One region of the Leeuwenhoekiella sp. NPDC079379 genome, then DNA from elsewhere that is predicted to be linked to it. Evidence: riboswitches for the same ligand, from Rfam matches in the RefSeq annotation. Region 1 holds a riboswitch; the other holds the start of a gene.
What was found. Region 1 has a riboswitch for thiamine pyrophosphate ahead of thiM (hydroxyethylthiazole kinase). Riboswitches for the same ligand answer to the same signal wherever they lie in the genome.
Positions count from the first base shown of each region.

Region 2: linked by a shared signal. The riboswitch ahead of thiS (sulfur carrier protein ThiS) and the one ahead of thiM (hydroxyethylthiazole kinase) in region 1 are both predicted to bind thiamine pyrophosphate.

Region 1 covers NZ_JBITTU010000005.1:214,532-230,603, forward strand. Annotated here, with positions in the region: gene tenA (thiaminase II) at 131-784, opposite strand; gene thiD (bifunctional hydroxymethylpyrimidine kinase/phosphomethylpyrimidine kinase) at 771-1,604, opposite strand; gene thiE (thiamine phosphate synthase) at 1,608-2,267, opposite strand; gene thiM (hydroxyethylthiazole kinase) at 2,268-3,062, opposite strand; TPP riboswitch at 3,112-3,203, opposite strand; gene ACIGAM_RS11235 (inositol oxygenase family protein) at 3,559-4,425, shown strand; gene ACIGAM_RS11240 (solute:sodium symporter family transporter) at 4,451-6,019, shown strand; gene ACIGAM_RS11245 (Na(+)-translocating NADH-quinone reductase subunit F) at 6,032-6,484, opposite strand; gene ACIGAM_RS11250 (endonuclease/exonuclease/phosphatase family protein) at 6,610-7,572, opposite strand; gene ACIGAM_RS11255 (DUF4982 domain-containing protein) at 7,672-10,092, opposite strand; gene ACIGAM_RS11260 (hypothetical protein) at 10,187-10,411, opposite strand; gene ACIGAM_RS11265 (anti-sigma factor domain-containing protein) at 10,554-11,333, opposite strand; gene ACIGAM_RS11270 (RNA polymerase sigma factor) at 11,330-11,887, opposite strand; gene ACIGAM_RS11275 (fasciclin domain-containing protein) at 12,013-12,525, shown strand; gene ACIGAM_RS11280 (sigma-70 family RNA polymerase sigma factor) at 12,770-13,294, shown strand; gene ACIGAM_RS11285 (FecR family protein) at 13,394-14,545, shown strand; gene ACIGAM_RS11290 (TonB-dependent receptor) at 14,635-16,072, shown strand, end outside.
Region 2 covers NZ_JBITTU010000008.1:58,596-74,667, forward strand. Annotated here, with positions in the region: gene ACIGAM_RS14490 (GNAT family N-acetyltransferase) at 1-180, opposite strand, end outside; gene ACIGAM_RS14495 (TerB family tellurite resistance protein) at 333-758, opposite strand; gene ACIGAM_RS14500 (ligase-associated DNA damage response exonuclease) at 1,145-2,167, shown strand; gene ACIGAM_RS14505 (ATP-dependent DNA ligase) at 2,219-3,829, shown strand; gene ACIGAM_RS14510 (ligase-associated DNA damage response DEXH box helicase) at 3,836-6,304, shown strand; gene moeB (molybdopterin-synthase adenylyltransferase MoeB) at 6,301-7,371, opposite strand; gene thiH (2-iminoacetate synthase ThiH) at 7,372-8,481, opposite strand; gene ACIGAM_RS14525 (thiazole synthase) at 8,474-9,244, opposite strand; gene ACIGAM_RS14530 (thiamine phosphate synthase) at 9,248-9,922, opposite strand; gene ACIGAM_RS14535 (thiamine phosphate synthase) at 9,903-10,502, opposite strand; gene thiC (phosphomethylpyrimidine synthase ThiC) at 10,513-12,369, opposite strand; gene thiS (sulfur carrier protein ThiS) at 12,413-12,616, opposite strand; TPP riboswitch at 12,710-12,807, opposite strand; gene ACIGAM_RS14550 (VOC family protein) at 12,981-13,385, shown strand; gene pdeM (ligase-associated DNA damage response endonuclease PdeM) at 13,490-14,125, shown strand; gene ACIGAM_RS14560 (tryptophan-rich sensory protein) at 14,258-15,055, shown strand; gene ACIGAM_RS14565 (dihydrolipoyl dehydrogenase family protein) at 15,045-16,072, opposite strand, start outside.

The sequences.
Region 1 (16,072 bases):
ATTCGATATTAAGGCGGCTAATCCAAATAAATATATAGAAAACATTTTGTCAATCTTACTTACTTATCTTAATGACGATAGGTTTATTCTTGCGTGACAAATTTTTTTTTATTTAATTGAATTTTAACAATTAGATCTCCCAGCTATTTAATTTTGAAGCACTATCCCAAAACATATATTCGAGCTGACTAGCGATGTAAAAAGCACTATGCATTTTATCAAGTTGACTTTGACTGCAGTTTTGTGCTACCCGATCGCATATAGCAATAGCTTGTTCTACCAGTAATCCAAATTCTTCACCAGCATAGGTGTCAATCCATTTTTGGTACGGATTATTTTTTGAGGTTTGATTTGCATAAATAAAATCACCTACTTCTTTATATATCCAAAAGCAGGGCAGTACTGCCGCCATTGCAACTTCAACCTGATCTAGTGCAGCTGTGCTCTTTAAAAAGTGAATATAGTGATGACAAGCAGGGCTTATTTGCTGTGTCTTGGTGATTTTGAAATCATTAAAAAAGGATTCATGCAAAGCATTTTCTACTACAATTGCACCTTCAGCAAAACGGGTATAAGCAAGGATATCCTGCACATCATGACATCGCGCAGCAATTAAAGCAAGTGCTCTCCCAAAGTTTTCTAAATAAATTGAATCTTGCTGTATATAAAATTGAAACTGCTCAAGCGGTAGCGAACCATCTGCTAATTGATTGATAAATGGCATTTTAATAATTCTGTCGTATATAGGCTGAATACGGTTCCAGCTGGTATTACTCCATTTCATTTTTTATAAGTTTTTGAGGATCAAAAAAGTGATTTAATGGTCCGTTACCGTTACCTATCATCACATCTTTTGCGTGATAAATTGCTTTATGCACATAGTCCTGTCCTAGTTTTACTGCACGCTCTAAGGTTTCTCCTTGTGCGATATACGAAGCAATCGCCGAAGAAAGCGTACAACCAGATCCGTGCATATTTTGGGTTTCAAAACGTTCATATGAATATTCTACAACGCTCCCGTCTTCTTTGAAGTAAAGTGATGTAAGTATATTTTCTTTTAAATGTCCACCTTTCAATAAAACCGATTTACAGCCTAATTGTAAAATTTTTTGTCCAGCAACATACATATCGTCGAGATTTTTTACTTCCATATTTGCTAACAAAGCAGCCTCATCCATATTTGGGGTTATAATCGATGCAACAGGAAACAAATGAGTGGTAAGACTTTTTATAGTCGCTTCCTCAATTAGTTTATGACCGCTGGTAGCTACCATTACAGGGTCAAAAACAACAGGTATGTTAGGATGCTGGTTGAGGTATCTTGCAATAGTTTCCACCAGTTGCGGGGTATGTACCATCCCTATTTTTACTGCGGAAGGTAATATATCTTCAAAAATAGAAGCTAATTGCTCATCAACTACAGAAACAGGAATTGAGAAAATTGACTTTACTCCGGTTGTATTTTGAACGGGTAGTGCCGTCAAGACCGTAGTAGCATAACACCCCAGAGCAGAAATTGTTTTTAAATCTGCTTGTAATCCCGCGCCACCACTGCCGTCAAAACCTGCAATACTCAAAACAGAAGGATACGTATAATGTTTCATGGTTTAGCTTAAGTTGTGTTTATATCTTGAAGCTTTTTCAATTTCTTTACGAAAAAGAGATGCGGCTTTTTGAGGGTTATTAACACCACATATTGCCGAAACAACAGCCACACAATCTGCACCGGCTTCAATTATTTCTCTTGTATTTGATGCTTTTATACTGCCTATTGCAACCAGAGGTTTTTCGGTAGCATTTCTAATTTGCTGAATACCTTCAATTCCCCAGGCGGTAACAGTATCGGTTTTTGTGGGAGTTTTAAACACCGGACTTATTCCCAGATAATCTGATGTATAGGTTTGTTCGTTATATAGCTGTTCTAGATATTCAATAGAGTAGCCCAATAACCTGCAGGTTTCCCAGTCTTTTCTAATTGCTGTGGGGTTAATATCGTTATTACCCACGTGTATTCCGTAAGCTTTTGCTTCCTGGGCAACGCTTAGATTGTCATTAATTATTAAGGGAATATCATATTTAGTAGTAACCTCTTTAAGCCGAAGCGCTTTATCTAAAAACTCTACATAAGTTGCTTTCTTTTCGCGCAGCTGTATAAGGTCTACTCCACCTTTTATAGCTTCTTCGGCAACTTTTAAAAAATCTTTACCACCGCAAGCTTCTTCAGATAGGACTAAATACAATCGGTATGGAAATGAATTTTTATTCATTTAATTAGAAAGTTTAATATGTTGTAAAAATTCGGTTTCTGTGATGTTATACAATTTATCGAGGATATTCATTTGTAAACTGCCGGGCCCTGCGCTATGTTTTGCAGCCAGTTCACCAGCTATACTAATTAGAGCGGTAGCGGCTATAGCTGCTTCAATTTGATCTGGTATTATAGCAATGAAAGCAGCAAGTATAGCGGTTGCAGAACAACCCATACCTGTGATTTTTGTCATTAAGGCATTACCATTACTTAATCTAAATTCTTGATCTTCATTTACAATAACATCAGTCTCGCCAGAGATTACAACAAGGCATCCAAATTCTTTAGTTAAGTATCTGGCAGCATCTATAGCTTCAAGACTCGACGCAGAACTGTCAACACCCTTAGTTTGGGTTTTATTGTGTTTTGCTAACGCCAAGATTTCTGAGGCATTGCCTCGTATTGCAGTAGGTTTAAGATCTAAAAGTCTATTTAATACTTCATCGCGATATGGCGTAGCACCTGCGCCCACCGGGTCTAAAATCCAGGGTTTGTTATTGTGGTTAGCCTCTGTTGCTGCGATGAGCATAGATTCTACCCAATATTCATCTAAGGTGCCTATATTAATTACAAGTGCGTTGCATATTTTTTGCATAGATGCCATCTCATGGTGTGCGTGTGCCATAATAGGAGATGCGCCAATGGCAAGAAGTGCATTTGCAGTGTTATTCATCACTACATAATTTGTGATGTTTTGTACTAGAGGTGATTGATTTCTTACGGTTAAAATATGTTGCCAGAGTTTCTCGTTCATCGCGTATGTTTTAAAATTTACGGCTAGAGGATACTGCTCTTTCTGGAGTAGAAGTTCTGTTACTTTTCCCTACGCTGGTGTTAACCAAACAGGTTCAAAGGGACTGTCTCAATTCTAGATAGAATACCCCTAAAGCCAACTCAAAGATAGGAGTTCTGTGAGAGAATACCGCAGCTTAATCATGCAAAAGACTAGATGAATATGCTTAGTGTTTTGAAGGTAATAAATTTAGAAACACCTGCCCGTTTATACTATATCTGGCGAGGTTGTACATATAACTGCATAGTTTATCCATATGCTTAAAGAAGATAAAATCTATTCTTGTAAAGCGTATTTACACTACACCAATCAGAATTTAACCATTCTCGGTTGCCATGAGTTCGAAATCGATTGCGAGTCTTTGATTTTTGTAAATTTATATAGACTTCAATAGATTTTCTAACAGGTCTAAAAAGTACGTTTTAAAGCTAAAATGTTTAATTAAAAATAAAATATTATGGATGCTACAGCAAACGGTCCTATGCAAAATCTAGACGATTGGGAAGATGACTTATTAAACAGATATCCAGACCCAGAACCTTCAGAGAAAAGTGAGGAAGAATTTAGAAACTATATAGATTCAGATCGGATAGATACGGTTAAAGAATTTTACCGTGTAAATCATAAATACCAGACGTATGATTTTGTTACTCAAAAGGAAAACGAATTTTTAAAGTTTGATCGTAGAAAAATGTCTATATGGGAAGCCATCGACTTCTTAAATACACTCGTAGATGATAGTGATCCTGATATTGATTTAGATCAATTGCAGCATTTACTACAAACATCTGAAGCTATACGTGCAGACGGTCACCCAGACTGGTTTGTGCTTACCGGATTTTTACACGATGTAGGCAAAGTATTATGTCTTTTTGGAGAGCCACAATGGGCAGTCGTAGGAGATACTTTCCCGGTAGGGTGTGCTTTTTCTGATAAAATAGTTTACCCGGAGTTTTTTAAAGACAATCCTGATATCCATAATGAGAAGTACACATCTAAACTTGGGATTTATGAAGAAAACTGCGGTCTCGATAAGGTTAAAATGAGTTGGGGACACGATGAGTATTTATACCAGATACTTAAAGACTATATGCCCGAACCTGCATTGTATATGATACGTTATCACTCGTTTTACTCACAACATAGAGAAAATGCATATGCACATTTAATGACTCAAAAGGATCACGAGATGTTTGAGTGGGTTAAGAAATTTAATCCCTACGATTTGTATTCAAAAGCACCAGTGCCGCCAGATTCTAAAAAATTGAGACCGTATTACGAAGAATTGGTAAAAAAATACTTACCGGAAACCTTAATGTTTTAATCGGGCAAAGAAGATCTTTTAAATTATGACAGCTACCTATATAGGTTTTTTTGGATTCACCTTATTTGTAATTCTTTATACGACCTGGAAACTACGTAAAGATCAATTTACAACCGCAAATGGTTATTTTTTGGCCGGCAGAACGCTTACAGGTACTGTAATTGCCGGGTCAATGATTCTTACAAATATATCTACAGAACATCTTATAGGTATGAACGGGAGTTCGTATCAAAATGGTATTATAGTAATCGCCTGGGAAGTAACCTCGGCGATTGCGCTCGTTATTGCAGCCTTATTTTTTATACCGCGTTTTATACGAATGGGGCTCACTACAATTCCTGAGTATCTCGAGAAACGCTTTGACAGTACCACGCGATCTGTAGTTGCATTTTTATTAATGCTCTCCTTTGTGGTGACACTGTTGCCAATTGTATTGTATACAGGTGCGATAAATATCGAAAGTGTTTTCAGTTTTTCTGAAATGTTTGATATTTCTAGGTCTACAGCACTTGTCTATACCGTCCTGGTAATAGGAGTAATTGGTTCTTTATATGCGATTTTTGGCGGACTGAAAGCTGTTGCCTATTCCGATACTTTAAATGGAGTAGGGCTTATGGCGGGGGGAATTTTGATTCCGCTATTTGCGTTATATCAAATAGGTGATGGAAGTATTTTTGGAGGAATGCAAACGGTTTATGATTTTGCTCCCGAAAAGTTTGACATCATAGGTGCTGCTGATTCTAACCTTCCTTTTTCAACTTTATTTACCGGTTTAATGATTAATCAAGTGTATTTCTGGGGGATGAATCAAGCGATTATTCAACGAGCATTTGGTGCAAAGAATCTTGCTGAAGCGCAGAAAGGGCTTATTTATACTGGTGTTTTGAAGCTTTTTGTCCCCATTATCATCGTGTTGCCGGGACTTATAGCGTATTACTATTTTCAAGATGAATTTCAAGCAACACCAGATTTAATTTATCCATTGCTCGTAAAAAAAGTATTGCCTACCTACTTATTCGGTTTCTTTGCTGCCGTAATTCTGGGAGCAGTTTTAAGTACCTTTAATAGTGTACTCAACTCTGCGAGTACCATATTTTGTCTTGATATTTATAAGAAGCTTATTAACCCAACCGTATCTGATAGAAAGCTGGTGCGCTTTGGTAAGTTATCTTCATTAGTTTTAGCAGTTTTAGCTATCGCTGTTGCTCCTATGGTTGCATATGCACCAGACGGTTTGTATTTATTGCTTCAGGAACTAAACGGAATCTTTTTTATTCCTATTTCTTCTGTAATTATAGCAGGAATCTTCTTTAAACGAATCAATGCCAAAGGAGCAAAGGCAGGTTTGCTATTTGGTTTTTCATTCTATATTCTAACAACGTTTATTCTAAAATTAGATATACACTTTGTGCATCTTTGGGGTATTGAGTTCGTTCTAAATTTCCTGATTATGTTTTTGGTTTCTAAAGTAACTTTTAAAGGTAATTATGTTCAGGAATTGTATCCCAATCCCAGTGAACCCTGGAAATATGTAAACGTTGCAGGATCTATACTGGTTGCACTTACCGTGGGAATATATATATGGTTATCCTAAAAGAAATTTAACTTAAAAGGCAAGTTTATAAACCGGCTTGTCTTCTTCAAAGTCAAAGAGTTTTGAAAAGTCCATCACATTTGCAACATTATCAAGTTTGCATAAAACAGCGACTGCTTCACACATTCCATTAAACATGACTTCTTTTGAGTTGCGGTCGATAGTTTTGTTTTGCTTTCGCGAAAGTGGAAGTGTATATCCACAGCCTTCTAAAAAAGCAGCTTCAATATGCAGCAATTCTGAAGGTGAGTAGCCGTTTAATTTACGACCAAAAGCTTCATTTACTTTACCTACGTAAGTAAGTTGTAATGAACCGTGTCCTTCAGTTAGATGTTTCCAAGTGTCTGTATTGTCTAGAATATTACCTACAGCGCAACTTTTACAACATTCTGGGTTAAGATTACCACTGTGAAAGGCGGTATAAAGCTTACTAATAGCTTGTTCCAGACGTGATGAGGTTTTCATAGCTTATTTTTTTCTTTTATTAAAGTTACGAAAAATGTGATTCAGGGGTTCTTCAAGTCTAATTTTTTTGCTTTATGAACGAAAACATTCTTTAATACAGTGCCATTCTAATTTTAATAGGATATTCATATTTTAAATTCTGCCCACAACGGATAATGATCTGAGATCAGCCAGGAAAGACTATTTTTAGTTAGCTCACGGTTGCATAGCGCTATATCTACAAAATCATAACTGCCTCCGTTTAAAAATTCTAAGGAGAGCTTCGGTTTGCTACTTTTAGCATTAAACCAGGCAATCTGATCGTAATATTTTGTCTCGTTAAAAATGGATCTGGTTACGTGTTCATTTTGTAAAGCTTCAGGAATGTATAGACCTTCAGAAAGAAATGTTTTATCTAATAAATCGCCACGGGCATCTATATTAAAGTCACCCAGGGCAATAAAATCTTGATGATAAGAATTAATGTCTTCTGCCCAATCTCTCAACCATTTTGCAATACCTCGTAGTTCGGGAATTCTATTAGTTTTATTTTTTCCGTAGAGAATATGCAGGGTCACAAGAATAAATGTATGCGATCCAGATTTAAAAGATACGGCATAAGGGGAACGCACAAACTGTTTAGAAAGCGCATTATCCTTTATTGAGTTTTCCCATTCTTCAGGTACCACAAGCTCACCTGCTAGCCCTGATAAATGGACTCTTCTGGTATCAAACAAGTACGCCATGCGCTCCCCATTGCCTACGTTGCCTTTATTTACGTCTGTTAAGATAAGTGACCAATTAGATCCCAGTAGTTTTAATGTGTCTCTTAAAGCTCTGAGGTTGTTTTTTACTTCTTGCAATGCAATAACATCAAACCTACTTATGATTTCAGCTATACAAACTATGGAGTGAAGATCTCTTTTAGGAGAGTCTGTATCATCTGAATCCCATTTGCGCGTCAAATTTCCAAAAGAACGAATATTCCAAGTAGCTATTAAAAGGTTTCTGTCTAATTGTTTTGTAGGTATTTTGAGATCTAAATCACGCTTAAGAAGATTAAGGTTAGCGCGCACTTCTGCTGGTTGCTCATCTAAAATTGTAGGCATATAACAAGTTGATTTCTATAAATTTAAGGTTTTTTAGAATCGTATTAACTTCTTTAATTTATAAACCGAAATCAACAAGATATACAGGGATGTAAATATTTAGTTTAGGGTTTCTAAATTTAATGTAGCTGTTTTTAAATTGGTACCGCTAACCCTAAGTTCAATTGCTCCAGGTGTAGTATCACTTTGCACTAAGACTACAAGTTTTCCGCTAAACAATTTCATCGTTGGCTCGTGAAATAGTTCAAGTGATGTGGCATCGCCATTACAGGCAGCGCGATAACTTCCATCACCGGTTACTTTAAAATTAAGTTGATTTGTAGCGGTAGGGCATAAGTTACCTTCTTTATCTACCACAGAAACGGTTACAAATGATAAATCTTTGCCGTCTGCATTTAAGGTTGTACGGTCTGCATCGAGTTTTAGTGCATAAGGTTTGCCTGCAGTTTTCACCTCTTTTTCAGCAACTGGGTTTCCTTTAGCATCTAATGCGACAACTTTAAGAGTGCCGGGTTCATAGATAACATCATTCCACATTAAGCGATACCGAGTTTGGGGTGTAGCATTATCTTTAGTTTGTATACCTTGACTTTTACCGTTTACAAAAAGTTCAGCACTATCATAGCTCGTATATACAAAAACCGGAGTTTTCTCGCCCGCACGACCTTCCCAGTTCCAATGCGGTAATATATGTAAGGTCTCTTTTTCGGTATTCCAACGGCTGCGGTATAAATAGTAACGGTCTTTGGGAATTCCTGCTAAGTCAATCATACCAAAATACGAACTGCGAGAAGGCCAGCTTTCATCATAAGGAGTAGGTTCGCCCAGATAGTCAAAACCCGTCCAAACAAACTCCCCAATAACCCAGGGTTTATCATCTTGTAATATAAAATCATCTTCGGGGAGATTAGACCAGCTGCAATATTCTAAATCATATGACGAACTCTGAAAATCCGGATATTGTTTCATACTTGCCTTTTCAGCCGGAAATTTATAAACACCTCTTGAGCTCACTGTTGAGGCAGTTTCTGAGCCTAAAATAAAACCTTGAGGAAATTTATCATAAGCATCTTCATATAAATGCACTCGGTAATTAAGTCCGGGAACATCTAGAATAGCACCAAACCCAGACTCCATGGTATTTTCAACCTGGTCCATACCCACAGTTACAGGGCGTGTAGGGTCTTCTCTATGGAAAATATCTTGCAACCATCGCGCTCGTTTTACACCTGCGCTTCCGTACTGGTCTGGCACTTCATTACCTGCACTCCACATAACGATAGATGGATGATTTCGGGTTGCACGAACTAAATTAACCACATCCTTTTCGGCATATTCATCAAAAAAACGGTTGTAACCATTTTCAACTTTAGGTTTTTTCCACTCGTCAAAACTTTCTGCGAGAAACATAAAACCCATTTCATCAGCTAGTTGTAGTTGTTCAAAAGAAGGCATATTGTGCGAACTGCGTATAGCATCACAGCCCAAGTCTTTTAATATTTGCATCTGGCGGCGCAGTGCAGCTTTATTCACAGCAGTACCCAGAGGTCCTAAATCGTGATGTAAACAAACACCCTTAAATTTCCGGGTTTTTCCATTAAGTTGAAAACCGGTTTCTGCGGAATAGGAAATAGAACGAATACCAAATTTTGTCGTCACTTCATCTTTTAATTCGTTCCCCGAATAAAGGCTTGAAATTGCTGTGTACAAATACGGATTTTCAGGACTCCATAAATTGGGTTTTTCAACCTTTAGATTTTGATCAAACTGATTGCTATACGCTATTGCTGTAGAATCTTGGGTAATTTGATTACCATCCTTATCAAAAACTGTGGTAACCAATTTTAAATTATTTCCGCTAACCTCAGTTTTAATATTAATTTTTGCTTCTTCTTGCGTAGCAATAGGAGTAGTGATAAAGGTTCCCCATTGATCTATACTTTGTTTGTCTTTAACTATAAGGCTTACGTTACGATACAAACCAGCACCGGGATACCAGCGTGAGGAGAATTCTTTATTACTTAATTCTACGGCAAGTGTGTTTTCACCATTTTTTAAAAATGCCGTGATATCAAAATAGAAATAAGAATATCCATAAGCCCATTCACCTATTTTCTCTCCATTTAGGTAAACCTGTGGTTCGCTCATTGCTCCTTCAAATAATAAAAGCACTTTTTTATCTTCTGAATATTCTGGCACTTCAAAATTTGTACGATACCAGCCGGTTCCTGTAAAAGGTAAAGAGCCGGTACGTCCTGTTTTTTCGGTGGCGGTTTGTTCACCATTTTGAGTTATGGCTACGGTTTGTTTATCGATCTCTTTATCAAACGGACCGTAAATAGCCCAATCGTGAGGTACAGTTACCTCTTCCCATTTAGAATCGTCAAATTCGGGTTGCGCAGCATTTTTAAAATTTCCTTTTTGAAAACGCCAACCCTTATGTAACTCTGTAACCGTACGGGTTTGACTAAATAAAGTTAAAGTAGAAAATAAAAAAAAGAAAATTGATCTAAGAACCATGGTAGAGCATAATTTTAATTTAACACCGATATAAAAATACAGTATTAAGCGTAGATATTACGCTTTATGGTTTGTGATGATGTGGTAATCTGTTTTATGGAAACATATCGCAACGGCACGCGTACCACTGTTTTGTGAAAGACTCCAACTTATCTAAATAAAGATTAATTTCTTTTTGCCCTTCAATTAATTGCTCACCGTCTTTAAGTTGTGGTCTACTAAGTGTATTGTTAGTCGTGATTTCTGAAGGTATTAATAGAGATTGTACGCGTTCATCTAGTCCAGCGTACTCTTTTATATCTGGAAGAATTAACTGCATATTTAAGTTTGAGATTAATTAAACTAAGTAATATAAGTCGTAGAGAAACAAATTAACTTTCTAAAAAGGAAACCTTTATACTATAATTTTAAAAAACTTTAACTGTAATAAGAGAATGGAATTCTAAAGGTTTTTTTGAACCTTATCTGAGATAAACATTGGTCACGAGACGTGAAACTGTAGGATGGTCATTACCTCCGGCAGGTTCTATAGTTATGTTTAAAGATGCTGCTTTATCTATATAATTCATCGCCAGCAATTCACTTTCTTTAGCAATAACACCCATATCTATCATCACACCTTCTACATCTGCCCACATTTGGTAATCGTGATTTTCGTCTAGTTTAGGTAAATCTTTAGCATTTACTATGATTGATTTTTCTTTATGATTCACATAACTAATAACCTTAGCATCGGGAGCTAGTTCATTTCCCTTAAGAATGTATTGTTCAGTTTCAGGAGATTTTAAAAGAGCTAACAGCTTTGATGTTTGCTCTACATTAGTATTAAGATCTTCTATATTTTTATTTAAAACTGCATTTTCAGTGTCTACTAGCTGTAATTGATTGCGAGTGTCGCTCAATTGTTTTAAAATGTAAAGACTTGTGATCATAAATAGCACGGCAATTGTGGCCGCAATACTTAGATATACTTTTAATGAGTTGTTTTTTGGGACAGGATTTTCGCTGATTTTGGATCCCCTAACGGCCTTCATTAAAAAATCTTTTACTTTTTCTGGAGGGGCAATTGCATTTTCTAAAGCCATTGACTCAAAATTAGATTCGAGCGTATGTAAATGTTCTTTCAAATCTGAATCTTGTAAGACTAACTTTTCAATCTTTTGTTCATCGGCGTGACTCAGCTCACCTAATAGATATTGCTCTAAGATGTTATGTTTTAATATGTATGACTTATCCATCATCGTATCACTTCAATTAAAATCATTAACCATACCACAGCTTTGCTATATGTTATTTGTAATTTTTTTAAAGCTTGTTTTATGTATGATTTAAATGTTCCTAATGGGACATTCATTTCTTTATGAGCTTCTTTGTGGGTTAACCCTTTGAAATAGATCAACTCTAAAGCTTTCTGGTGGTGTATGTCTAATTGTTTTAAGCTTCCTTTTAATTTTAAATAATCATGTTCTGGAGCTAAGGGTTCTTCTTCTAAATTATATACGCTAAAATCATCTGTCTGGATGAGTTTATTTTCTGACCTTAAAAAGTTTAGCGCTTTATTCTTTGCTATACGGTACGACCAGGTATAGAATTTCCCCTTGTCTGGATTGTATTGAAATGACTTTTCCCAGATTGTTAAGAATGTGTCTTGCAGAATATTTTGTGACTCCTGCTCATCTTTACAAACTCTTAGTATTACACCATACAGGGCAGGGGCGTATTTGTCATAAAGACTTGCCAATGCTGACTCTTCTTTATTCTTAAGTCTTTCAATAAGAAATTTGTCGTTCTGCATGAATGTTAAAGATTTACCAAAAATGAGCTCATGCTCATCCAACGTAAATTATCTGGTGTAAATATAAATGAATGCGCTTCAAATGAAAACAAAGCGCAAACGTTTAACCAAAAAATCAAATTTTTATGAAAAAGCTAGTATTTATTTTAACCGCAGTAATTACGTTAACTGCAAGTCAGTTTGCATCTGCACAAAAAACAATTGTTGATGTTGCTGTAGGTAATGAAGATTTCTCAACCTTAGTAACAGCACTTAAAGCAGCAGATTTAGTTTCTGCATTGCAAGGTAATGGTCCTTTTACTGTATTTGCACCTAACAATGCTGCATTTGGTAAAGTAGATTCAGAAACTTTAGGAATGTTGCTAAAACCAGAAAATAAAGATGCTCTAGCGGGAATATTAACGTATCACGTAGTGTCTGGTAAACTTGCTGCTGCAGATGTTGTTGCTGCTTTAAAGAAAGGAAACGGAAGCGTTACTTTAGAAACTTTAAATGGGCAGAGTATTACGGTTATGCAAAAAGATGGTAAGATCTGGTTACAAGATCAAAAAGGAAGTTACAGTGAGATTATAGCTACTGATGTTATGGGTAGTAATGGCGTAATTCATGTAATTGACACAGTTGTAATGCCAGAATAGTTAGGGAAATCAATTGCTATGATTGTAAAGGGAAATCTTTTTTTAAAAGGTTTCCCTTTATTTTTTTAATATGTTGCATACTTATGAAGAACAGAATTTTCAAGTCATTTTTTTAAAATATTATCAGAATTAAAGAAACTTATGTGGGTCTTAAGTAAAAACTTATAATAATTAGCTCTAAAATCTGCTGTTAAAAAGAACTAAACTATATTTATCCCGGTAACTATAAGAAAGTCCCTACTTTTTGAATACTTCGGCCGGCGAAATAAAATCTGTTTTTCAAAACGATTACAAGAACCTATGTGTTTTTGCGTACGGTTATGTGCTTGATAAAGACAATGCAAAAGATATTGTGCAGGAGGTCTTTGTTAAGTTGTTAGAACTAGATGATATAGATCATATAAATAATTTATCTGCTTACATTAAAACAAGTGTTTATAACGCGAGTTTAAAATCTATACGCCAAAACTCTAAAATAGCAATTCTAACTAATGCAGAACATCGCATACCTTCTAAAAATCTTACCCAAGAAAATCAAATAATAAAAGAAGAAGAGAACCGTAGTATTCTTAAAGAATTAGATCTTTTACCTAAAGAATGCAGGAAAGCATTTGAACTCTGCGTAATACATGGTTACAAATATGCAGATGCAGCAGAAAGTCTCCACATTTCTAAGAATACATTAAAAACACATATAAAAAAGGCATACAGAATTTTGCGAGAATCAATGAAATATGCGCAGGTTTTATGGGCGTTCTCTAATTTTTAAATGTTAATTTTTACTTTTTTATAAATTTTTTCGCAATTGGAGTCACCCCAAAGAAGCTTTCAAGACTCTTATTAGTAGAACCCTTATTATGGTGCTACTATGAAAAAAGAAATTAATCTTCTTTTAAAAAAACTCAACGGAACATTTACTCCTGAGGAATCTGCTTTATTTGATCTTTGGATTAATGAATCTGCAGATAATAAACACTTCTTTAATAAAATATCCGCTTTAAAATCTAGAGGTGCAGATATAGAAGAATTACAGAATCTTGACACAGATCAAGCTTGGGAAATTGTTTTAAGTAAAGTAAAAGATCAAAAACCTGTTGTATCACTTTTACCAAAGAAAAAAATTAAGGTATGGCATTATGCCGCCGCTGCTGTCGTTGCCATACTCATAACTTTTAATTTTGTATATCGTCCTTTTGCTGACACTATTAATACTCAAAACGCCCTAAGTGTAGAGACTGAAAATGGAGCGATTGAAGTTATACAATCTAACAAGCAGATTCAATTATTTAATAAAAAAGGGATTCAGATTGCATCTCAAAATGCAGATACATTAAGCTATACAAATTCTACAGCAACTACAGAAATTGCATACAATACATTAAACGTACCTAACGGAAATTCATTTACCTTAAAATTAGGAGATGGTTCTATTATACGGCTTAATGCCGGCAGTAGGTTAACCTACCCTATAAATTTTAAATCGGGTACAGAGCGATTACTTACCCTTAAAGGCGAAGCGTACTTTGATGTAAGTAAGCGAAAAAACCAACCTTTTATTATTTCAACTCAAGGCGTAAATGTTGAGGTTTTAGGTACATCATTTAATGTAAACTCGTATGCAGAAAATAATCTGGTAGCAGTAGCTCTGGTAGAAGGTTCTGTACAAATGTATAATGATTCTAAAACTCAAAATCAATCTGTTATTCTTAAGCCAAATCAGCTTGGCTCTTTTAATTCTCATTCAAATTCGATTTCTGTACAGGAAGCAAATATGTGGGAACATACCGCGTGGTTAGAAGGAAGATTGATTATTAGAGATGCATCCTTTACAGAAATTCTTCAGAAAATTGAAAGAAAGTATGCGGTTACCATTTTAAATAAAAACACAACTATTAACAAAGAACGTTTTAATGCAAGCTTTGATACCGAAACTATAGATGAGGTTTTAGAAGCTTTTGCTCTTGATGCGCCATTTAAATTTACGCACAAAGAAGACGTGATAATCATTAATAATCTGTAAAAAAAAAATCAGGAAATGCGCCAACATTCCCTGATCTAATAAATGTAAAGTCAACTAGTTCAAATTAATTAACCTAACAACGTAAATGTATGAAAATCCCTATTTGTACGAGGCATATAATGTCTCGTTTACACAAACATTCTCTAGCGATGAAAATCACGACGCTATTACTTTTTGTATCCTTATTTAGTCTACAGGCAAACTCGTATTCCCAGCGAAATAAGGTGACGCTTAATCTTAATGATGCGAGTATAGTACAGGTACTAGCCGCAATCGAGGCTAAAACAGATTTTAAGTTTATTTACAATGTAAAGACATTGAGTACAGACAAACTACTATCTATTCACGTAAACGACGAAAAAATAAACGTCGTCCTTGACAAGATTTTAGCTTCTTCTAAGACAGATTATGTCATACGTAAAAATCTAATCGTACTTAAACCCGCTCCAGAAGTTGCAGTAAGTTCATTTATTGAGTCTGTAGAAAATTCTGTACAAAAACGGGTGACTGGTGTCGTAAAAGATGCTAATGGTTTGCCCTTACCCGGAGTAACAGTTAAAATTAAAGATACTCGTATAGGGGCATCAACAGATTTTGATGGTAAGTATAGTATCGCTGCTGCGGCTAATGAAACTCTTATATTTTCCTATGTAGGTTTTGAAACCTATGAGACTGCCGTAGCTGGCAGAAGCCAGATAGATATAACCTTAAAAGAGTCACTCGAAGAAATGAGTGAAGTCGTGGTTATAGGATATGGTGAAGTTAAAAAAGAAAACATCACGGGTTCTGTGGGAGTAGTCGATATGGAAGGTTTTCAAAATCAGGCACCAACCATTAATGTAGATCAAGGCTTACAAGGTCTCGTAGCGGGTGTAAATGTAAGTTCACCTAATGGTCAACCGGGTTCGGCTTCAAAAATTCGCATACGGGGTACAACTTCTCTTTTTGGTTCTAACCAGCCTTTATATGTTATTGATGGGATTCCTGTTGTTTCAGAAAGTAATATCCCGGTAGGTGGTACCGAAGGCAGTAATCTAGGTCAAGAATTAGATAATCAAGGATTGAGTACGCCTATAGGAAACATAAACCCCAGTGATATTAAATCTATTACCGTTTTAAAAGATGCATCTGCCGCTGCCATTTATGGTTCTCGTGCAGCAAACGGAGTTATTGTCATTACGACAAAACAAGGTACGAAAGATGGTAAAACACAATTTGAATTTAGTGCTTCTACCACTGTACAAAAGACACCTACTTTAGATGTTTTAAATGCAGCGCAGTTTAAAGAAGTTTGGCTTACTGCTGTTAATGCAAGTTCAAGTACAGATGCGTTTTCACAAAGTATTCGTGACGGTTCATACTTCGGAAACGCAGATACAAATTGGGAGGAGGAACTCAACCCATCTAATCAGGTTTCTTCAAATTATAATTTGAGCATACGTGGTGGAAACGCAAGTACACAGTACTCAACGTCACTTTCTGCACTTAGTGAGCAGGGAGCACTTGAAGGTTCAGACAGAAAACGCT
Region 2 (16,072 bases), on a different contig from region 1:
ACCTTCGCGTTCTGCAATAAAACAGGTAAAATCTGCATCGTCACCAGTACCATAAGCGATAAGGTCATCTACAGTTACCTCAACGGCATCCGGCTCTTTTTCATATATAGCAAGCTCCTTGATTAACCGTAAAACCTGAGCCATATCGTTAGATTCTGCTATGCGTATGTTTGCATTCATAAAATGAGATTTTCTAGATAAAGATACATTTAAAAAAAAAGAACAAAATTACAGGAATATCTATGCATTTAAATTATTTGTTGATTTTAACTAAATAAAAAACCCGCTACAACAAGTTGTAACGGGCCTGAAATATATATTTTAATAAACGGTTATCTCTTGTTTAAAAGATAAATATAATCTTCAAAATCTACACCACCTTGAAAAATCTCGATAGATCGCTCTATTAAACTTTTTGCTTTTTCTGCACTGAAACCCAGACCTATCGCATATTTCTCAATTAAAAAACGCTCGTGATCATCAATCTCGTGATCAATAAATATCATCTTAAATAAATCGTGTAAACGCTCTAATCGTTTTTCTGAAGTATTAGGAGGATTAATAGGGTATTTACGTGCATTTTCAACGATATCAACATATTCACTCTCGTCAATATCTAGTTTAACTGCAAAACGCTTCAAAAGTTTTGTTTCTTCTGCGTTAAGTTCACCATCAACCGTAGCCATATTTGCAATTGCTGCAAAATGACCCAGGTTGCGTCTGTGTTCTCCGCTATCAAATAAATCTGTAAAAGACATGGTTGTATTTTTAAGAGCTCAAAGATAATTAATATGTAATCTTATTAAAATATAAAAGCAATTATTTGAGAGATTACATTTTTAGCATAAAAAAACTAAAATGCACTGGGCTATACGCACTACACGGTGCTTACTACTATCCCTATCTCAACGGTATTATTTAAGAAATATAGTTTGCCAGGTATATTCCAAACTTCTTTTTCCTGTTATCTAATTCTCTTTCATGTTCTACAGTATTTTCCACTTTAAAAAATCCTGTTTGATTCCCTATAATTTAAACAACCCTATAACCATTAACAATAATTACGTGTTGACGCTAATATTTTCTTAATCTCACAAAAGCTTTTCAGTCTGCATTGTAACTTTAAATAAAAAAGCTAGAAATCATCGCAGAACCACTCTTACAGTTTAACGACAAAGGTATTTATTGCGCTGCCGCGAAAGTTTATCTTGATCCCTGGAAACCGGTAAATAAAGCCATTATATCCCATGGTCATGCAGATCATAGCCGCTATGGCCATAAAGCATACATTACGCATCATACTAATGTCCCTATTATACGTCACCGGCTGGGGGAAATTAACGTAACTGGCAAAGAATGGGGCGAGACGTTCGTGATCAACAACGTAAAATTTAGTCTGCACCCGGCTGGTCACATTATAGGTAGCTCGCAGATACGGGTAGAGCACAAAGGTGAAGTATGGGTATTTACTGGCGATTACAAAACTGAAGATGATGGCATTGCGGTACCTTATGAGTCGATAAAATGCCACACATTTATTACTGAAAGTACCTTTGGACTTCCGGCATTTAAATGGCGCCCGCAAGCTGAAGTATTTACGGATATTAACAATTGGTGGGCAGAAAATAAAGCCGAAGGGAAGACCTCTATAATATTTGGATATTCATTGGGTAAAGCACAACGATTACTGCGCTACCTGGACACAGACATTGGTAAGATATATACCCACGGGGCAATAGAAAACATGACCGAAGTCATACGACCGCTTACCCCAATGCCGGTAACCACACGTGTAACCCGAGAGACCAAAAAAGAAGATTTTATAGGCAATATTGTGGTTGCTCCGCCCAGCGCACACGGCAGTACGTGGATACGTAAGATGGTTCCCTACGTTACCGCATCTGCGAGTGGTTGGATGACTTTTCGCGGAGCGCGAAGAAGAAGAGCCATAGATAAAGGTTTTGTACTTAGCGACCATTGTGACTGGCAAGGTTTACTAGAAAGCGTAAAAGCCACTGGCGCAGAAAAAATCATTAGCACCCACGGTTATACCGATATTTTTACGCGCTTTTTACTGGAACAAGGTTACGACGCCCGCACCGAAGCCACACAATACGAAGGTGAACTCGGTGAAGAAAATAAAAAAGAAGAAGTAGAAGATAATTAACTACTCCGCTGCCTTTTTCTATTTGGAAGGGCCGGGGATAGGTACAGCGATATGAAAGCATTTGCACAACTTATCAGAAAAATAGATAGCACTAACAAGACTAATGTTAAGGTAGATGCACTTACTCACTATTTTCAGCAGGCTTCGCCTAAAGATAAGGTGTGGACGATTGCTATACTTTCACACCGTCGCCCACCACGACCGGTAAACACAACATTATTGCGTACCTGGGCGACAGAACTCGCCAAAATTCCCTTATGGTTGTTTGAAGAGAGTTACCACATCGTAGGCGATCTCGCAGAAACGATTGCGCTTATAATTCCGGCTTCTGAAGAAAGTACTGAAAAAAGCCTGACGCAGTTTCTTGAAGAAATGATTGCCCTTAAGAAAAAAACCGATGAAGAAAAACGAGAATATCTTCACGAAAACTGGACGAACCTCAACTATTATGAGCGCTTTGTTTTTACTAAACTCATTACCGGAAGCTTCCGTATAGGGGTAAGTCAGAAATTGATGACTCGTGCATTAGCAAAAGCCACAGGTATAGATATTGACGTTTTAGCTTACAAGTTAATGGGAAATTGGGATCCTAAAAAAATTAGTTTTCAAGAACTTATTTTAGAAGAAAATGCAGCAGATTATCTCAGTAAACCCTACCCCTTTTACCTCGCCTATGCTATTGAAGATAAACCCGAAGATTTAGGTGATGTAAATAATTGGTTTGCAGAACACAAATGGGATGGAATACGTTCTCAGGTAATTATTCGTAATGAAGAATTATTTGTATGGAGTCGCGGGGAAGAACTGGTTACCGATAAATATCCTGAGTTTGAAACCTTTGTTTCAGCATTACCTAACGGAACCGTATTAGACGGAGAGATTCTGCCTTATAAAGAGAATACAATAGGCACATTTAATGATTTACAAACCCGGATAGGACGAAAAAATATTACGAAAGCCCAACTCAAAAAAACTCCTGTAATTCTTAAAGCTTACGATATTCTGGAGTGGGATGGCAAAGACATTCGTGATATGGCTTTCGCCGAAAGACGTAAAATTTTAGAAAAACTTTATGCAGACGCTAAATCTGAAGAATTGCCATTACACCTTTCTGAAACTATTGAGTTTTCAAACTGGGAAGAAGCAGCACTAGAACGGGAGCGCAGTCGCGAAGTGATGTCTGAAGGCTTAATGCTTAAACGAAAAGACTCGCCCTATCTCGTAGGCCGTAAAAAAGGCGACTGGTGGAAATGGAAAGTCGATCCGCTTACTATAGATGCTGTCCTCACCTATGCGATGCGCGGTCACGGTAGACGCAGCAACCTGTTTACAGATTATACATTCGGTCTTTGGGATGACGATAAAGAAGAACTTATAACATTTGCTAAAGCCTATTCGGGATTAACAGATGCCGAGTTTCGCAGTCTTGATGCCTGGATTAAAAAAAATACGTTAGAACGTTTTGGACCCGTACGTAGCGTGACCCCTCATCATGTTTTTGAGATTGCCTTTGAAGGTATTGCGCTTTCAAAGAGACACAAAAGCGGCGTCGCCACCCGTTTCCCGCGTATGCTGCGCTGGCGGAAAGACAAAAAAATTGAAGATGCTAATACCTTAGAAGACCTCAAGCAATTGATTCCGAAGCCTGAAAAAGGTGAATAATCTGGTATGACAAATAAACAACTACATACACTCGCAAAATCCTGGTTCAAATCTCAGGGCTGGAAACCATTTCCCTTTCAGGAAGAAAGTTGGGATGCATTTTTAGCCGGTAAAAATGGTTTATTAAACGCGCCTACAGGAAGCGGGAAAACCTATGCCTTGTGGGCCGGGTTTGTTTTAGACTACATAAAAAATAACCCTGATTATAAAACTAAACACAAGCCGGGATTAAAAGCAATATGGATTACACCACTCCGGGCACTTTCTGTAGAAATTGCACAGGCAGCGCAACGGTTTTCTGATGGTTTGGAAACCCAACTAACCATTGGCATACGCACAGGAGACACGCCTCAAGCAGAGCGCGCGAAGCAAAAACGCAAAATGCCAGACTTGCTCATTACTACTCCTGAAAGCTTACAGCTTTTACTGACATCTAAGGGCTATGACAAAGTTTTTAAAGATTGTACAGCAATAATTATTGATGAGTGGCACGAACTTTTAGGCAGTAAACGAGGCGTTCAGGTAGAGTTAGGCCTTTCGCGACTAAAAACAATTGCTCCTAAATTAAGAGTATGGGGAATTTCGGCAACCATAGGAAATCTCAATCAGGCACGGGAAGTGCTTTTAGGAACCGACTCTGAGGCTTTTGATAATTCAGTATTAATAAAAGCAAATCTTGGGAAATCGTATAAAGTAGAAAGCATTATCCCTGAGACTATGGAAAAATTTCCGTGGCGCGGTCACATGGGTTTACATCTGGTTGAAGAAGTTGTGCCTATAATTAATAACAGCAAAACAACTTTATTGTTTACCAATACAAGAGCACAATGCGAATTGTGGTTTCAGAAATTGATGCATAAACATCCTGAATATGCGGGCGAACTCGCAATGCATCACGGAAGTATAAATAAAGAAACCCGATTGTGGGTTGAACAAGCCATTCGTAATGAGAGTCTAAAAGCGGTGATTTGTACTTCTAGCCTTGATCTGGGTGTCGATTTTGCTCCTGTAGAAAGCATCATCCAAATAGGCGGACCTAAAGGCGTTGCGCGCTTTTTACAACGTGCAGGACGCAGTGGTCACCAGCCGGGAAAACAAAGCGTCATCTACTTCTTACCTACACACGCGATTGAGTTAATCGAAGCTTCGGCATTGGGGAAAGCAGCTATTAATCAAGTGGTAGAAGATCGCATACCATACTTATTAAGTTTTGATGTGTTGATTCAGTATTTGACGACTTTGGCGGTTTCTGATGGATTTTACCCAGCAGATATCTGGAAAGAAATTAAACAGACCTTCTGTTTTCAGGCAATGACCGAAGACCAATGGCGCTGGATTCTCAATTTTATAACTAAAGGAAGTCAGTCTTTACAAGCGTACGACGAATACAAAAAAATTGAAATTGAAGACGACGGGAAATTTAAAGTAAACAGCAAAGCCGTTGCAATGCGCCACCGCTTGCAAATAGGAACTATTGTTAGCGATGCCGTACTGCAGGTAAAATATCTCAAAGGTGGTTTTATAGGTAGTGTTGAAGAATGGTTTATTTCAAAATTATCACCGGGTGATGTATTTACGTTTGCTGGTAAAAATCTAGAACTTTATCGCATAAAAGGAATGCAGGTTTTAGTAAAAAAAGCAAAAACTAAAAAACAAGCCCGCGTGGTAAGTTGGATGGGAGGCAGACTTACACTATCTGCCCAAATGAGCGAACTGCTGCGGGAAGAACTCTACTCTGCAAACTTACCTTTTGAACAACAAACCCGCGAATTGCAGGCCTTGAAAGAGATATTTGAACGTCAGCGGCTAGAATCTATCGTACCTACAAACGATGAATTTCTTATAGAAACCTTCAAAAGTAGAGAGGGCTATCACCATATTTTTTATCCGTTTGAAGGACGATTTGTACACGAAGCTTTGGGCAGTTTACTAGCATATCGCATTAGTTTACTTTCACCCATAACCTTTAGCATTGCCTTTAATGATTATGGTTTTGAGATCTTATCAGACCAGAAAATAGATATGCAACAGGTGCTTGATAATGATCTTTTTACTTCAGAGTTTTTATTTGATGACTTGCAAAAAAGCTTAAACAGCACCGAAATGGCACGCAGGAAATTTAGAGATATTGCGGTCATTAGCGGAATGGTTTTTACCGGTTTCCCGGGAAAAATAGTCAAAAACAAACACCTGCAAAGCAACAGTCAATTGTTGTTTGAAGTGTTTAGAGATTATGAGCCAAAAAATTTATTGTTTCAGCAGGCCTATCGCGAGACGTTTGAGCACCAACTTGAAGAAGGCCGCTTGCGTATTGCTTTAGAGCGCATTGAAAAACAAGAAATAATTGTAAAAGAATGCCAGAAAGCAACGCCGTTCTCCTTCCCTATTATCACAGATCGCCTACGCGAAAAACTGAGTAGTGAAAAACTCGAGGATCGCATTAAGAATATGCTGAGGTATCTAGATAAGATTTAGCTTTTTGCAGAAATTGCAGCTGAAACTCCTCCTTTTAAACTGACTATTTTTTTAAGCGGAAAATATTCTATAAGTGCTTTTACCCCAACAGCACTGCGTTTCCCGGAAGCGCAATACAATACGAGGTTTTCCTGCGCTGCGAGTACTTGAGGATTTGCTAATAGTTCTTTTAAAGGAACGTGCATTCCACCTAAACTGAAGTGTTCCCGTTCTTCCTGCTCCCGTACATCTACTAAAAAATACATTTCTTTAGCTTCCGCGTATGCCGAATAATCCATTTCAGGAATTGAAGGTATCGTGCAACTCAAATTCAGTTCAATAAGTTCTGATATTTTGATGGCCTCATTTTTTGTAAACGGAAGTAGTATTTGAGAGGCTTCAATACTATTGTATATAAGAAGTTTACCAGAAAGTACATTCCCTAAATTTAAAATAATCTTAAGCACTTCATTTGCCTGAAACATTCCTATAATTCCGGGTAAAATACCCAGTACACCTACTTCGCTACAAGTAGGCATTTCTGTTTCTGAAACCGGCTCGGGGTACAGGCAGCGGTAAGTGGGGCCGCTTTTGTAATTAAACACAGAAACCTGCCCTTCAAACTTAAAAATAGATCCAAAAACCAGTGGCTTGTTGGTTAGTACTGCAGCATCATTCGCCAGATATTTTGTACTGAAACTATCGCTACCTTCAACAATAACATCGTATTTATCAAACAAATCGAGTGCATTATCCGTAGATAAGCGTGTGGGGTAAATCTCAATTGTTAATTGTGAATTCAGCCTGCTTAACACCTCTTTTGCAGCTTCAACTTTTAATGTTCCGACGTGATTTTCTGTAAATAAAATCTGTCTTTGCAGATTGCTAAAATCAACACGATCATCATCTATAATCCCTAAATGCCCTACCCCGGCAGCTGCTAAATACTGTAAAGCAGGACAGCCTAAACCACCACACCCAATTATAAGCACTTTAGCATTTTTAAGTTTTTGCTGCCCTAATTCTCCCACCTCATCAAGTAGAATATGTCTTGAATACCGCTTTTTGTCTTTAGTAGTTAACATCATTTACCAGTTTTGATCCCAATCTTTCCATACCGGTTCACGACCGCTATCGCGTAACATTTGAGCAATAACCTCGGTGCTGCGCTCATCTGAAATTTCAAACTGCTCCAAAGACTGCGGTTCTACCACATAACCTCCGGGATTTGTTTTTGACTCCGCACTCATCGAAGTGATTCCTAAATGCACGATATGGTTTCTAAACTTCTCCTGCTCTCGTGTGGATATTGACAACTCTACATTTTCGTCTAGAATGCGATAGGCACATATAAGCTGAAGTAAATCTGGATCTGTCATTTCTACTTTTGGTTCGAGACCGCCACTAAAAGGACGCAATCTGGGGAACGAAATAGAATACTTAGTTTTCCAATAGGTTTTTTGTAAATATTTGAGATGTAAGGCTGTAAAAAAACTATCTGCTCGCCAATCTTCAAGTCCAAATAAAGCGCCGATTCCTATTTTATGAATTCCGGCTTTTCCTAACCTATCTGGTGTTTCTAACCGGTAATCAAAGTTTGATTTTTTTCCTTTGGGATGGTGTATTTTATAGGTTGCCTCGTGATACGTTTCCTGATATACCAATGTGGCATACAAACCTTCTTTAATTAAAAGCTCGTACTCATCCTGATCTAACGGCTGTATTTCTATAGAAATGTTTGCAAAATGCGGTTTTAATAAGCGTATCGCATTAGAAATATAATCTACTCCCACAGTTTTATTAGCTTCTCCTGTAACGAGCAAAATATGCTGAAATCCCTTGTTTTTTAAAAACTGTGCCTCTTTTAAAATTTCGGCATCACTTAAAGTCTTTCTAGGAATTTTGTTTGTAAGACTAAAGCCGCAATAAGTACAAATATTCTGACATTCATTACTCAAATACAAAGGCGCATACATTTGCATCGTATTACCAAACCGTTTCTGCGTAATCGCCTTGCTTTTTGCCGCCATTTGCTCTAAAAAAGGTTTTGCCGAAGGCGAAATCAAAGCTTTAAAGTCCTCTAGGTTGGGTTTAGCACTGGCCAGCGCCAACTCCACATCCCGTTCTGTTTTTAAAAAAATAGATTCTAAAACGGCATCCCAAGAGTGTGCGTTTAAGTGCTCTTTAAAATTAGTCATACAGAAATTGAGTTAGTGGGCTGCTTGCCTGTGCGTGTGTAGCTTGCGGTGCAAATCGTGCCGTATATGCCATTCTACCGGCTTCGACAGCCATTTTAAACGCTCTTGCTATCCTCACAGGATCTGGAGAAACAGCAATTGCTGTATTTACTAAAACGGCATCGGCACCCAGCTCCATAGCATCTGCTGCGTGAGACGGTCTACCAATACCCGCATCTATGATAACCGGCACATTGCTTTGCGCTATAATGATTTCTAAAAAATCCCGTGTTTTAAGTCCGTTGTTACTGCCTATAGGCGAACCCAGCGGCATCACACATTGTGCACCAACTTCTTCAAGACGCTTGCACAACACCGGATCTGCCTGAATATAGGGCATCACCACAAAACCTAATTTTACCAGCTCTTCACACGCTTTTAATGTTTCAATTGCATCGGGTAACAAATATTTAGGATCTGGATGAATCTCCACCTTAATCCAGTTTGTTTGTAAAGCTTCCCGAGCCATCTGTGCTGCAAACACCGCTTCTTTGGCGGTGCGTACTCCAGAGGTGTTGGGAAGGAGATGCAGGGTTTCATGAGCAAGACTGCTTATCATATCATCCTCAGTATTTCCTGCTTCTATGCGTTTTAAAGCAACAGTCACCAGCTCACTTTCTGAAGCTAAAATCGCATCGCGCATCAATTGCGAACTACTGAATTTTCCGGTTCCTGTAAACAGTCTTGAACTGAAGGTTTTATCTGCTATTCTTAATTTTTCCATTTTTTAAAATATTTTATTTTTTCGCCATAGGCGGAAAACCTGATGAATAGGCTCCTCAAGGTTCTGTGATTGAGTAAGTAATCCTGAAACCGCAACACCGTGTATTCCGCAGCTTTTTAATGCCTCAAAATCTTCTTTGGTAATGCCACCAATAGCGATAATAGGTACTGTATTTTGATTTTTTAAATACTTCTGAAGCACGCTTGAATACCCTTCTATTCCTAAAATAGGACTCAGCTTTTCTTTAGTTGAAGTAAATCGTAAGGGTCCTAAACCAATATAATCTACCCCATTTTTTAAGTGATCTAAACACTGCTCCAATGTATTTGCAGTACCGCCAATTACTTTAGACTCGCCTAAAATCTTTCGCGCTTCTGCGGTTGACATATCCTGTTGCCCCAAATGAACACCAGCTGCATCTACCTCTTGTACAATACTCACATTATCATTTATAATGAGTTTTGCATTGAATTGATCGCATAATTTTTTCGCTTTATGCGCAGTCTCAAGAACCTCTTCAAAAGCTGTATTTTTCATTCGCAGCTGTACCCAATTGCAACCTGCCTTTAAAACCCGATCTATATGTTCTAAATGGGCTTTGCCATCTGCACCCTGAGAGATATAGTGCAAGTGAGAAATCTCCTTATTTACACGGGTTTTATCTATAAATGTGTTCATACTCATTTTTTATTTTAATAAAAGCTTCTACGGGATTTTCAGAAAGCCATATCGCGCCCAAAACAGCAATTCCGCTAAATCCCCGTTGATTTACTTCTGCTATTTTTTCTGAAGTAATTCCGCCCAAAGCGATTATTTGTTGTGGAATATTATGTACTTCAAACTGTTTTCCTTCATATTCTGTTTTTGAAATTGAAGTAAAAACCGGACTTAAAAAACAGTAATCAAAAAGTGCTGAATAACTATTGAGTTCGTTTATCTCGTGAAAAGAGGTACTTACCTGAAATCTTTTCTTTTTAAGTTTTTCTAATTGAAATCTAAAAGCTTCTGACTCTGTATTGCGCTGCATTTCTTTAAAATGCATTCCCTTACAGCAAAATTCCTCAGCTAGTTTATGATGCTGATGTAGCATCATGGTCGCTAAATAATGAGGCTCAAACTGCTGCAACCAACTTTTCAATTCAATATAAGAAGCCTGTGGTTTGCGTACGTGAACTGTTTTTAAACCCAAATCAATAAGTTGTTTGATTTGGGTTATTTCAGCAGTAAAAAATGTTTCAGCAGTAATAACAACCAGCATCTTTAATGATTTACAGATACACTTCGCTTCCGTGTTTTTTAAACTCTTCAGACTTTTCCTTCATTCCTTTCTCGAGTGCTTCTTCGGTCTCTAAACCCTTTTCTTTAGCGTAATTGCGCACATCCTGACTAATTTTCATAGAGCAAAAGTTAGGTCCGCACATAGAGCAAAAGTGTGCAACTTTAGCGTTATCAGACGGCAATGTTTCGTCGTGATATTCACGAGCCGTATCTGGATCAAGCGCCAGATTGAACTGATCTTCCCATCTAAATTCAAACCGCGCTTTACTCATCGCATCGTCTCTGTGTTGCGCTCCCGGATGCCCTTTTGCAAGGTCTGCCGCATGTGCAGCAATTTTATAAGTTATCACGCCGGTTTTTACATCTTCTTTGTTAGGCAAGCCCAGGTGCTCTTTAGGCGTCACATAACACAACATCGCACAACCGTACCAGCCTATCATTGCCGCACCTATACCACTGGTGATGTGATCGTAGCCCGGAGCAATATCTGTAGTTAATGGACCTAAGGTATAAAACGGAGCTTCTCCACAAACTTCAAGCTGCTTATCCATATTCTCTTTTATCATATGCATTGGGATGTGCCCGGGACCTTCAATAATACATTGCACATCATGTTTCCATGCAATTTTTGTGAGTTCGCCTAACGTTTCTAACTCGGCAAACTGCGCATAATCATTAGCATCTGCTATAGAACCTGGGCGCAAACCATCTCCTAGAGAGAAAGAAACATCGTAAGCTTTCATAATCTCACAGATATCCTCAAAATGCTCATATAGAAAACTCTCTTTATGGTGCGACAGACACCATTTTGCCATTATAGAACCTCCCCGAGAAACAATACCAGTAAGGCGTTTTGCAGTATGTGGCACATACTTAAGACGTACACCGGCGTGAATCGTAAAATAATCTACTCCCTGCTCTGCCTGCTCGATAAGCGTGTCTCTAAAAATCTCCCAGGTTAAATCTTCGGCTTTACCATTAACTTTTTCTAAAGCCTGATAAATAGGAACTGTACCTATGGGCACCGGAGAGTTGCGTAAAATCCACTCTCGAGTTTCATGAATATTTTTTCCTGTAGAAAGATCCATTATGGTGTCTGCTCCCCAGCGGCACGCCCACACTGCTTTTTCTACCTCTTCTTCAATTGAAGAACTTACAGCAGAGTTACCGATATTGGCATTTATTTTTACTAAAAAATTACGCCCTATAATCATAGGCTCAGCTTCCGGATGATTGATGTTTGCCGGGATTATTGCTCTTCCCCGGGCAACCTCATCACGCACAAATTCTGGGGTAATCACTTTTGGAATACTCGCCCCATAACTGTTTCCGGGATGCTGTGGAGTAATATGTTGTATTTCGGCAAATTTTTGATTTTCGCGAATTGCGATATACTCCATTTCAGGGGTTATAATTCCCTGACGTGCATAATGCATCTGAGTTACATTCTTACCTGCTTCAGCCTTTAATGGATTTGTATTGCGTACAAAGCGCAAATGATCGAGCGCAGGGTTTTCTTCCTGTTTACGACCGTAAGCCGAAGAAAGACCTTCTAACTGGATGGTATCTTTGCGGTCTAGAATCCACTGTTTACGTACGGGATCAAGTCCATTTTTTACATCAATCTCAATATTAGGATCGGTAAATGGGCCACTGGTATCATACACCAAAACCGGTGCGTTTTTTTCAACCTTACCATTAAATTTATCTACCGTATGTGCCAGAGAAATCTGGCGCATAGGCACTTTAAGGTCTGGGTACAGGCTGCCGCTTACGTACACTTTTTCTGAATTAGGAAAAGGTGCACGGCTAATGGTTTGTTGCTCTGGAATTTTTTCGGTCTTCATAACGGATAGTTTTAAGAATTATACGTGTCACAAATCAATAATTCTATCCGCCTTGCGTAGCTTTAACGATAAGTACCAGAGCACCATCTTTCAGCATAAATTCATTCCATGCAGTTTGGGTAACAATGGCGTTGTTAACAGCCACAGCGATGCCTTTTTGCACGATGTTGAGATGAATTAAAAGTTCTGAAAGCGAAAGCTCTTTAACGAAAGAATGTGATTGATTGTTGACGTTTACAGTGATCATTTAAAATAGTTTTAAACTGTAAACTGAAGGTAGCATACGCCAAAAAGCAACAACCCGTTAGCATGGAATCTTTTTAAAAGATCCTATCTATTGTGGAAAGTTTTCACTTTTCCCTTCGCTGGTACTAACCAGATCAGGTTCAAAGGGTACTATCTCAGCCAATATTGTTATCAGCGCCCCTAAAGTTTACAACGTAAAGCTATACATAAATTGGAGACCTACTGCACTTATGATTTGAAAATTTTAAAAAGGCATTATCCTACTTAACATTATTTAGCCTTTGATTAAGAACAAAATAACACGAAAGAGCCCATAAATACACGCCTCGCTTTGTAATTTTAGAATAACTAAAAAATCAAAAATTATGAAAACTGTAAAACCATATTTAACTTTTAGAGGTGAGTGTCAAGAAGCTTTAAATTTTTATAAAGATTGTTTTGGCGGAGATATAATTAACAAAGAAACTTACGAAGGGAAAGATATTGATATTCCTGGAAGTTATAGAGATAAACTGCAGCATGCAGAGCTTAAAGGAAAAGGAATTCATTTGATGGCATATGATGCTTCCCCAGATACACCCTTACAGCACGGTAATCAAGTGCAACTGGGCGTTGATCTTGAGAGTAAAGATGAAGTAAGCGAATTATTTAATAAATTATCTGCTGAAGGACAAAGTCTTGCAAAACCACAAGAAACCAGCTGGAATGCTTATTACGCTCGTGTACGCGATAAGTATGGTGTAAACTGGATGCTTAATTACGATATGTAATAACATCACTATTATAGATATTATAAAATGCCGAAGTTTAGCTTCGGCATTTTTTATGCGTCTGCGTTTAAGAAGTGGCTAAAAATACTGAAATTTGCAGCGCTATGAATCAAACCATTACCATACTTAATAATACCTTTATTTTACATCCTGCAGGTGGTATTTATTGGGTAGAACAAGAGACGCTTCTTATTGCAGATGTACATCTGGGAAAAGTGTCTCATTTTAGAAAACACGGGAGCGCTGTGCCATTTAAGGCAGTAGCCGAAAATTTCATACAACTTTCACGCATTGCAGATTCTTTTAAACCTAAAGGGATCTGCTTTCTGGGAGATCTGTTTCACAGTAGTTTAAATACCGAATGGAATTTATTTGAGGACTGGGTTGCCTCCCGAGAAGAAAATATCATTTTAGTAGCAGGAAATCATGATATCATTGCTCCGCTCAACTATGAAAAACTGGGAGTTCCCATATATTCTGAAATTAAAACCGGACCTTTTTTACTTACGCATCACCCGGAGGAAACTGAAGGTTTTTTCAATTTTTGCGGACATATACATCCGGGAATTCGTCTGGGCGGAATAGGCCGTCAGGTTTTAAAACTTTCATGTTTCTTTAAGACTGAAAATCAATTGATCTTACCGGCTTTCGGTACATTTACCGGAAACTATTATCTGGAGCCAAAACCTGGAGATGCTGTTTTTGCCGTAACAAAAAAAGAGGTAATACAGGTTCAATAGAAAGCTGCTCTTACGCAATTGAATGATACTATTTTTAAATCTTGCGAATTATTACTTGCGCTAAAGGATTAAATACTTCAATCTATTCATCAGACTCAGAATATTAATTTGATTTCACACACATCAAAATCTATGAAAAAGAAACTCGCTATACTCAATTTACTTTCGGTAATCCTGGTTATTACAATAAATGGTTTATCACAGGCACAGCGCTGGAATGATACTACCATTGGCGAAGTGAGTAATCTTTATGACAATCTATTCACGCCTGCGGGTTACGCTTTTTCAATCTGGGGTGTTATTTTCATAGGATTATTGGCGTACGCTATATTTGGTATTAGACGCGCATTTTTCAGTAAAAAAGATACTCCGCATATCGAGCAAACAGGTTACTGGTTTACGAGTGTAAATGTACTTAACGCATTATGGGTGGTTGCTTTTACATATGATTACATATGGCTTTCCGTATTTATAATAATTGGGATGCTTTTTTGTCTGCTTAAAATTGTTTTAAAAACAAATATGGAACGCTGGGATGCTCCTATAGAAATTATAGCATTTGTATGGTGGCCTATTTGTATTTACAGCGGTTGGGTAGCGGTTGCAGTCATTGCAAATATTTCAGCATTTTTAGTAAAATTAGATTTAGCCGGCAGTCAGTTAACCCAGATTATCGCTACGATGACGTTAATTACTGTTGCTGTGTTTATAAACCTGCTTATGATTAACCTGCGCAATATGCGCGAATTTGCACTGGTAGGCGCATGGGCGCTTTTTGCCATATTCATAAGACATAAAGACAACCTAGAAAGTGTTGCCTATTTTGCACTTTTAGGAACTCTTCTACTTACTATTTCTTCAGGATTACACGCGTATCGTAATCGGGAAACAAACCCTATTAATAAACTTAAAGAGCGGTTTAAATCATAGATTTAATATCATTAGACCAGCTGGGATAAGTAAAAACCATCCCTTTTAAGGTGTTTACATCTAGTTTGCCACACATTGCCATAACAAACATATTTATAGTTTCTGCGGCATCCCAACTTAATAGATGTGCTCCTAAAATATAACCTGTTTTTTTATCAACGATTGTTTTAAAGGCATAGCAATTTTGATTCATTCGTTTTGAGTTGTACCAAGTAGGCACATTTTCTTCCCGTACGACAATATCATAACCCTGTTCCTTAGCTTCTTTTTCATTAAAACCTACAGTTGCCAGTTGTGGTTGTGTAAATACGACAGAAGGCGTAGGCGGCACATCTAGCTTCAAATAATTTTCTCCTTTAACTATATTCTTAGCTACAACACGCGCTTCTTGATGCGCTATAGGTGTAAGTGCTAATGTGCTCGTGTCTGATACATCTCCACAAGCATAAACATTTACATTTGTTGTGCTTTGCAAATACTCATTGACCTCAATCCCCTTTTTACTGAACGCTACGTTTCCATTTTCAAGCTCTAAATCTGCTATTGCCGGCACACGACCTGCAGTATTAAAGATCATTTCAGCTTTCAATTCAATAGACTCTTCTCCCTGATCTAAAGTAACCCGGTAGTTCTTCCGAAGTTTTTCGATAGCGGTGGCTCGTGCATTAAAGACAAAATTAATTCCTATTTGCTCAGAATTCTCCTGAAGATATTTCGCCAACTGGCTATCAAAATTAGAAAGAATACCGTCATTCACATCTACGATAGTTACATCTACCCCGCAACGTGCAGCAATATGCGCAAACTCCATCCCAATATATCCTGCACCTATAAAAATCATGCTTTCGGGTAATTCTTTGAGCTCTAAAAAGTCATCACTTATATGCGCATATTCTCTTCCCGGTATTTTTAACTCAAGTGGTATGTTTCCCGTCGCAATTACAATTTTATCTGCTGTCACCGTTTTACCTTCCACAGAAAGGGTTTGCTCATCAATAAATTTTGGCGACTGGTGGT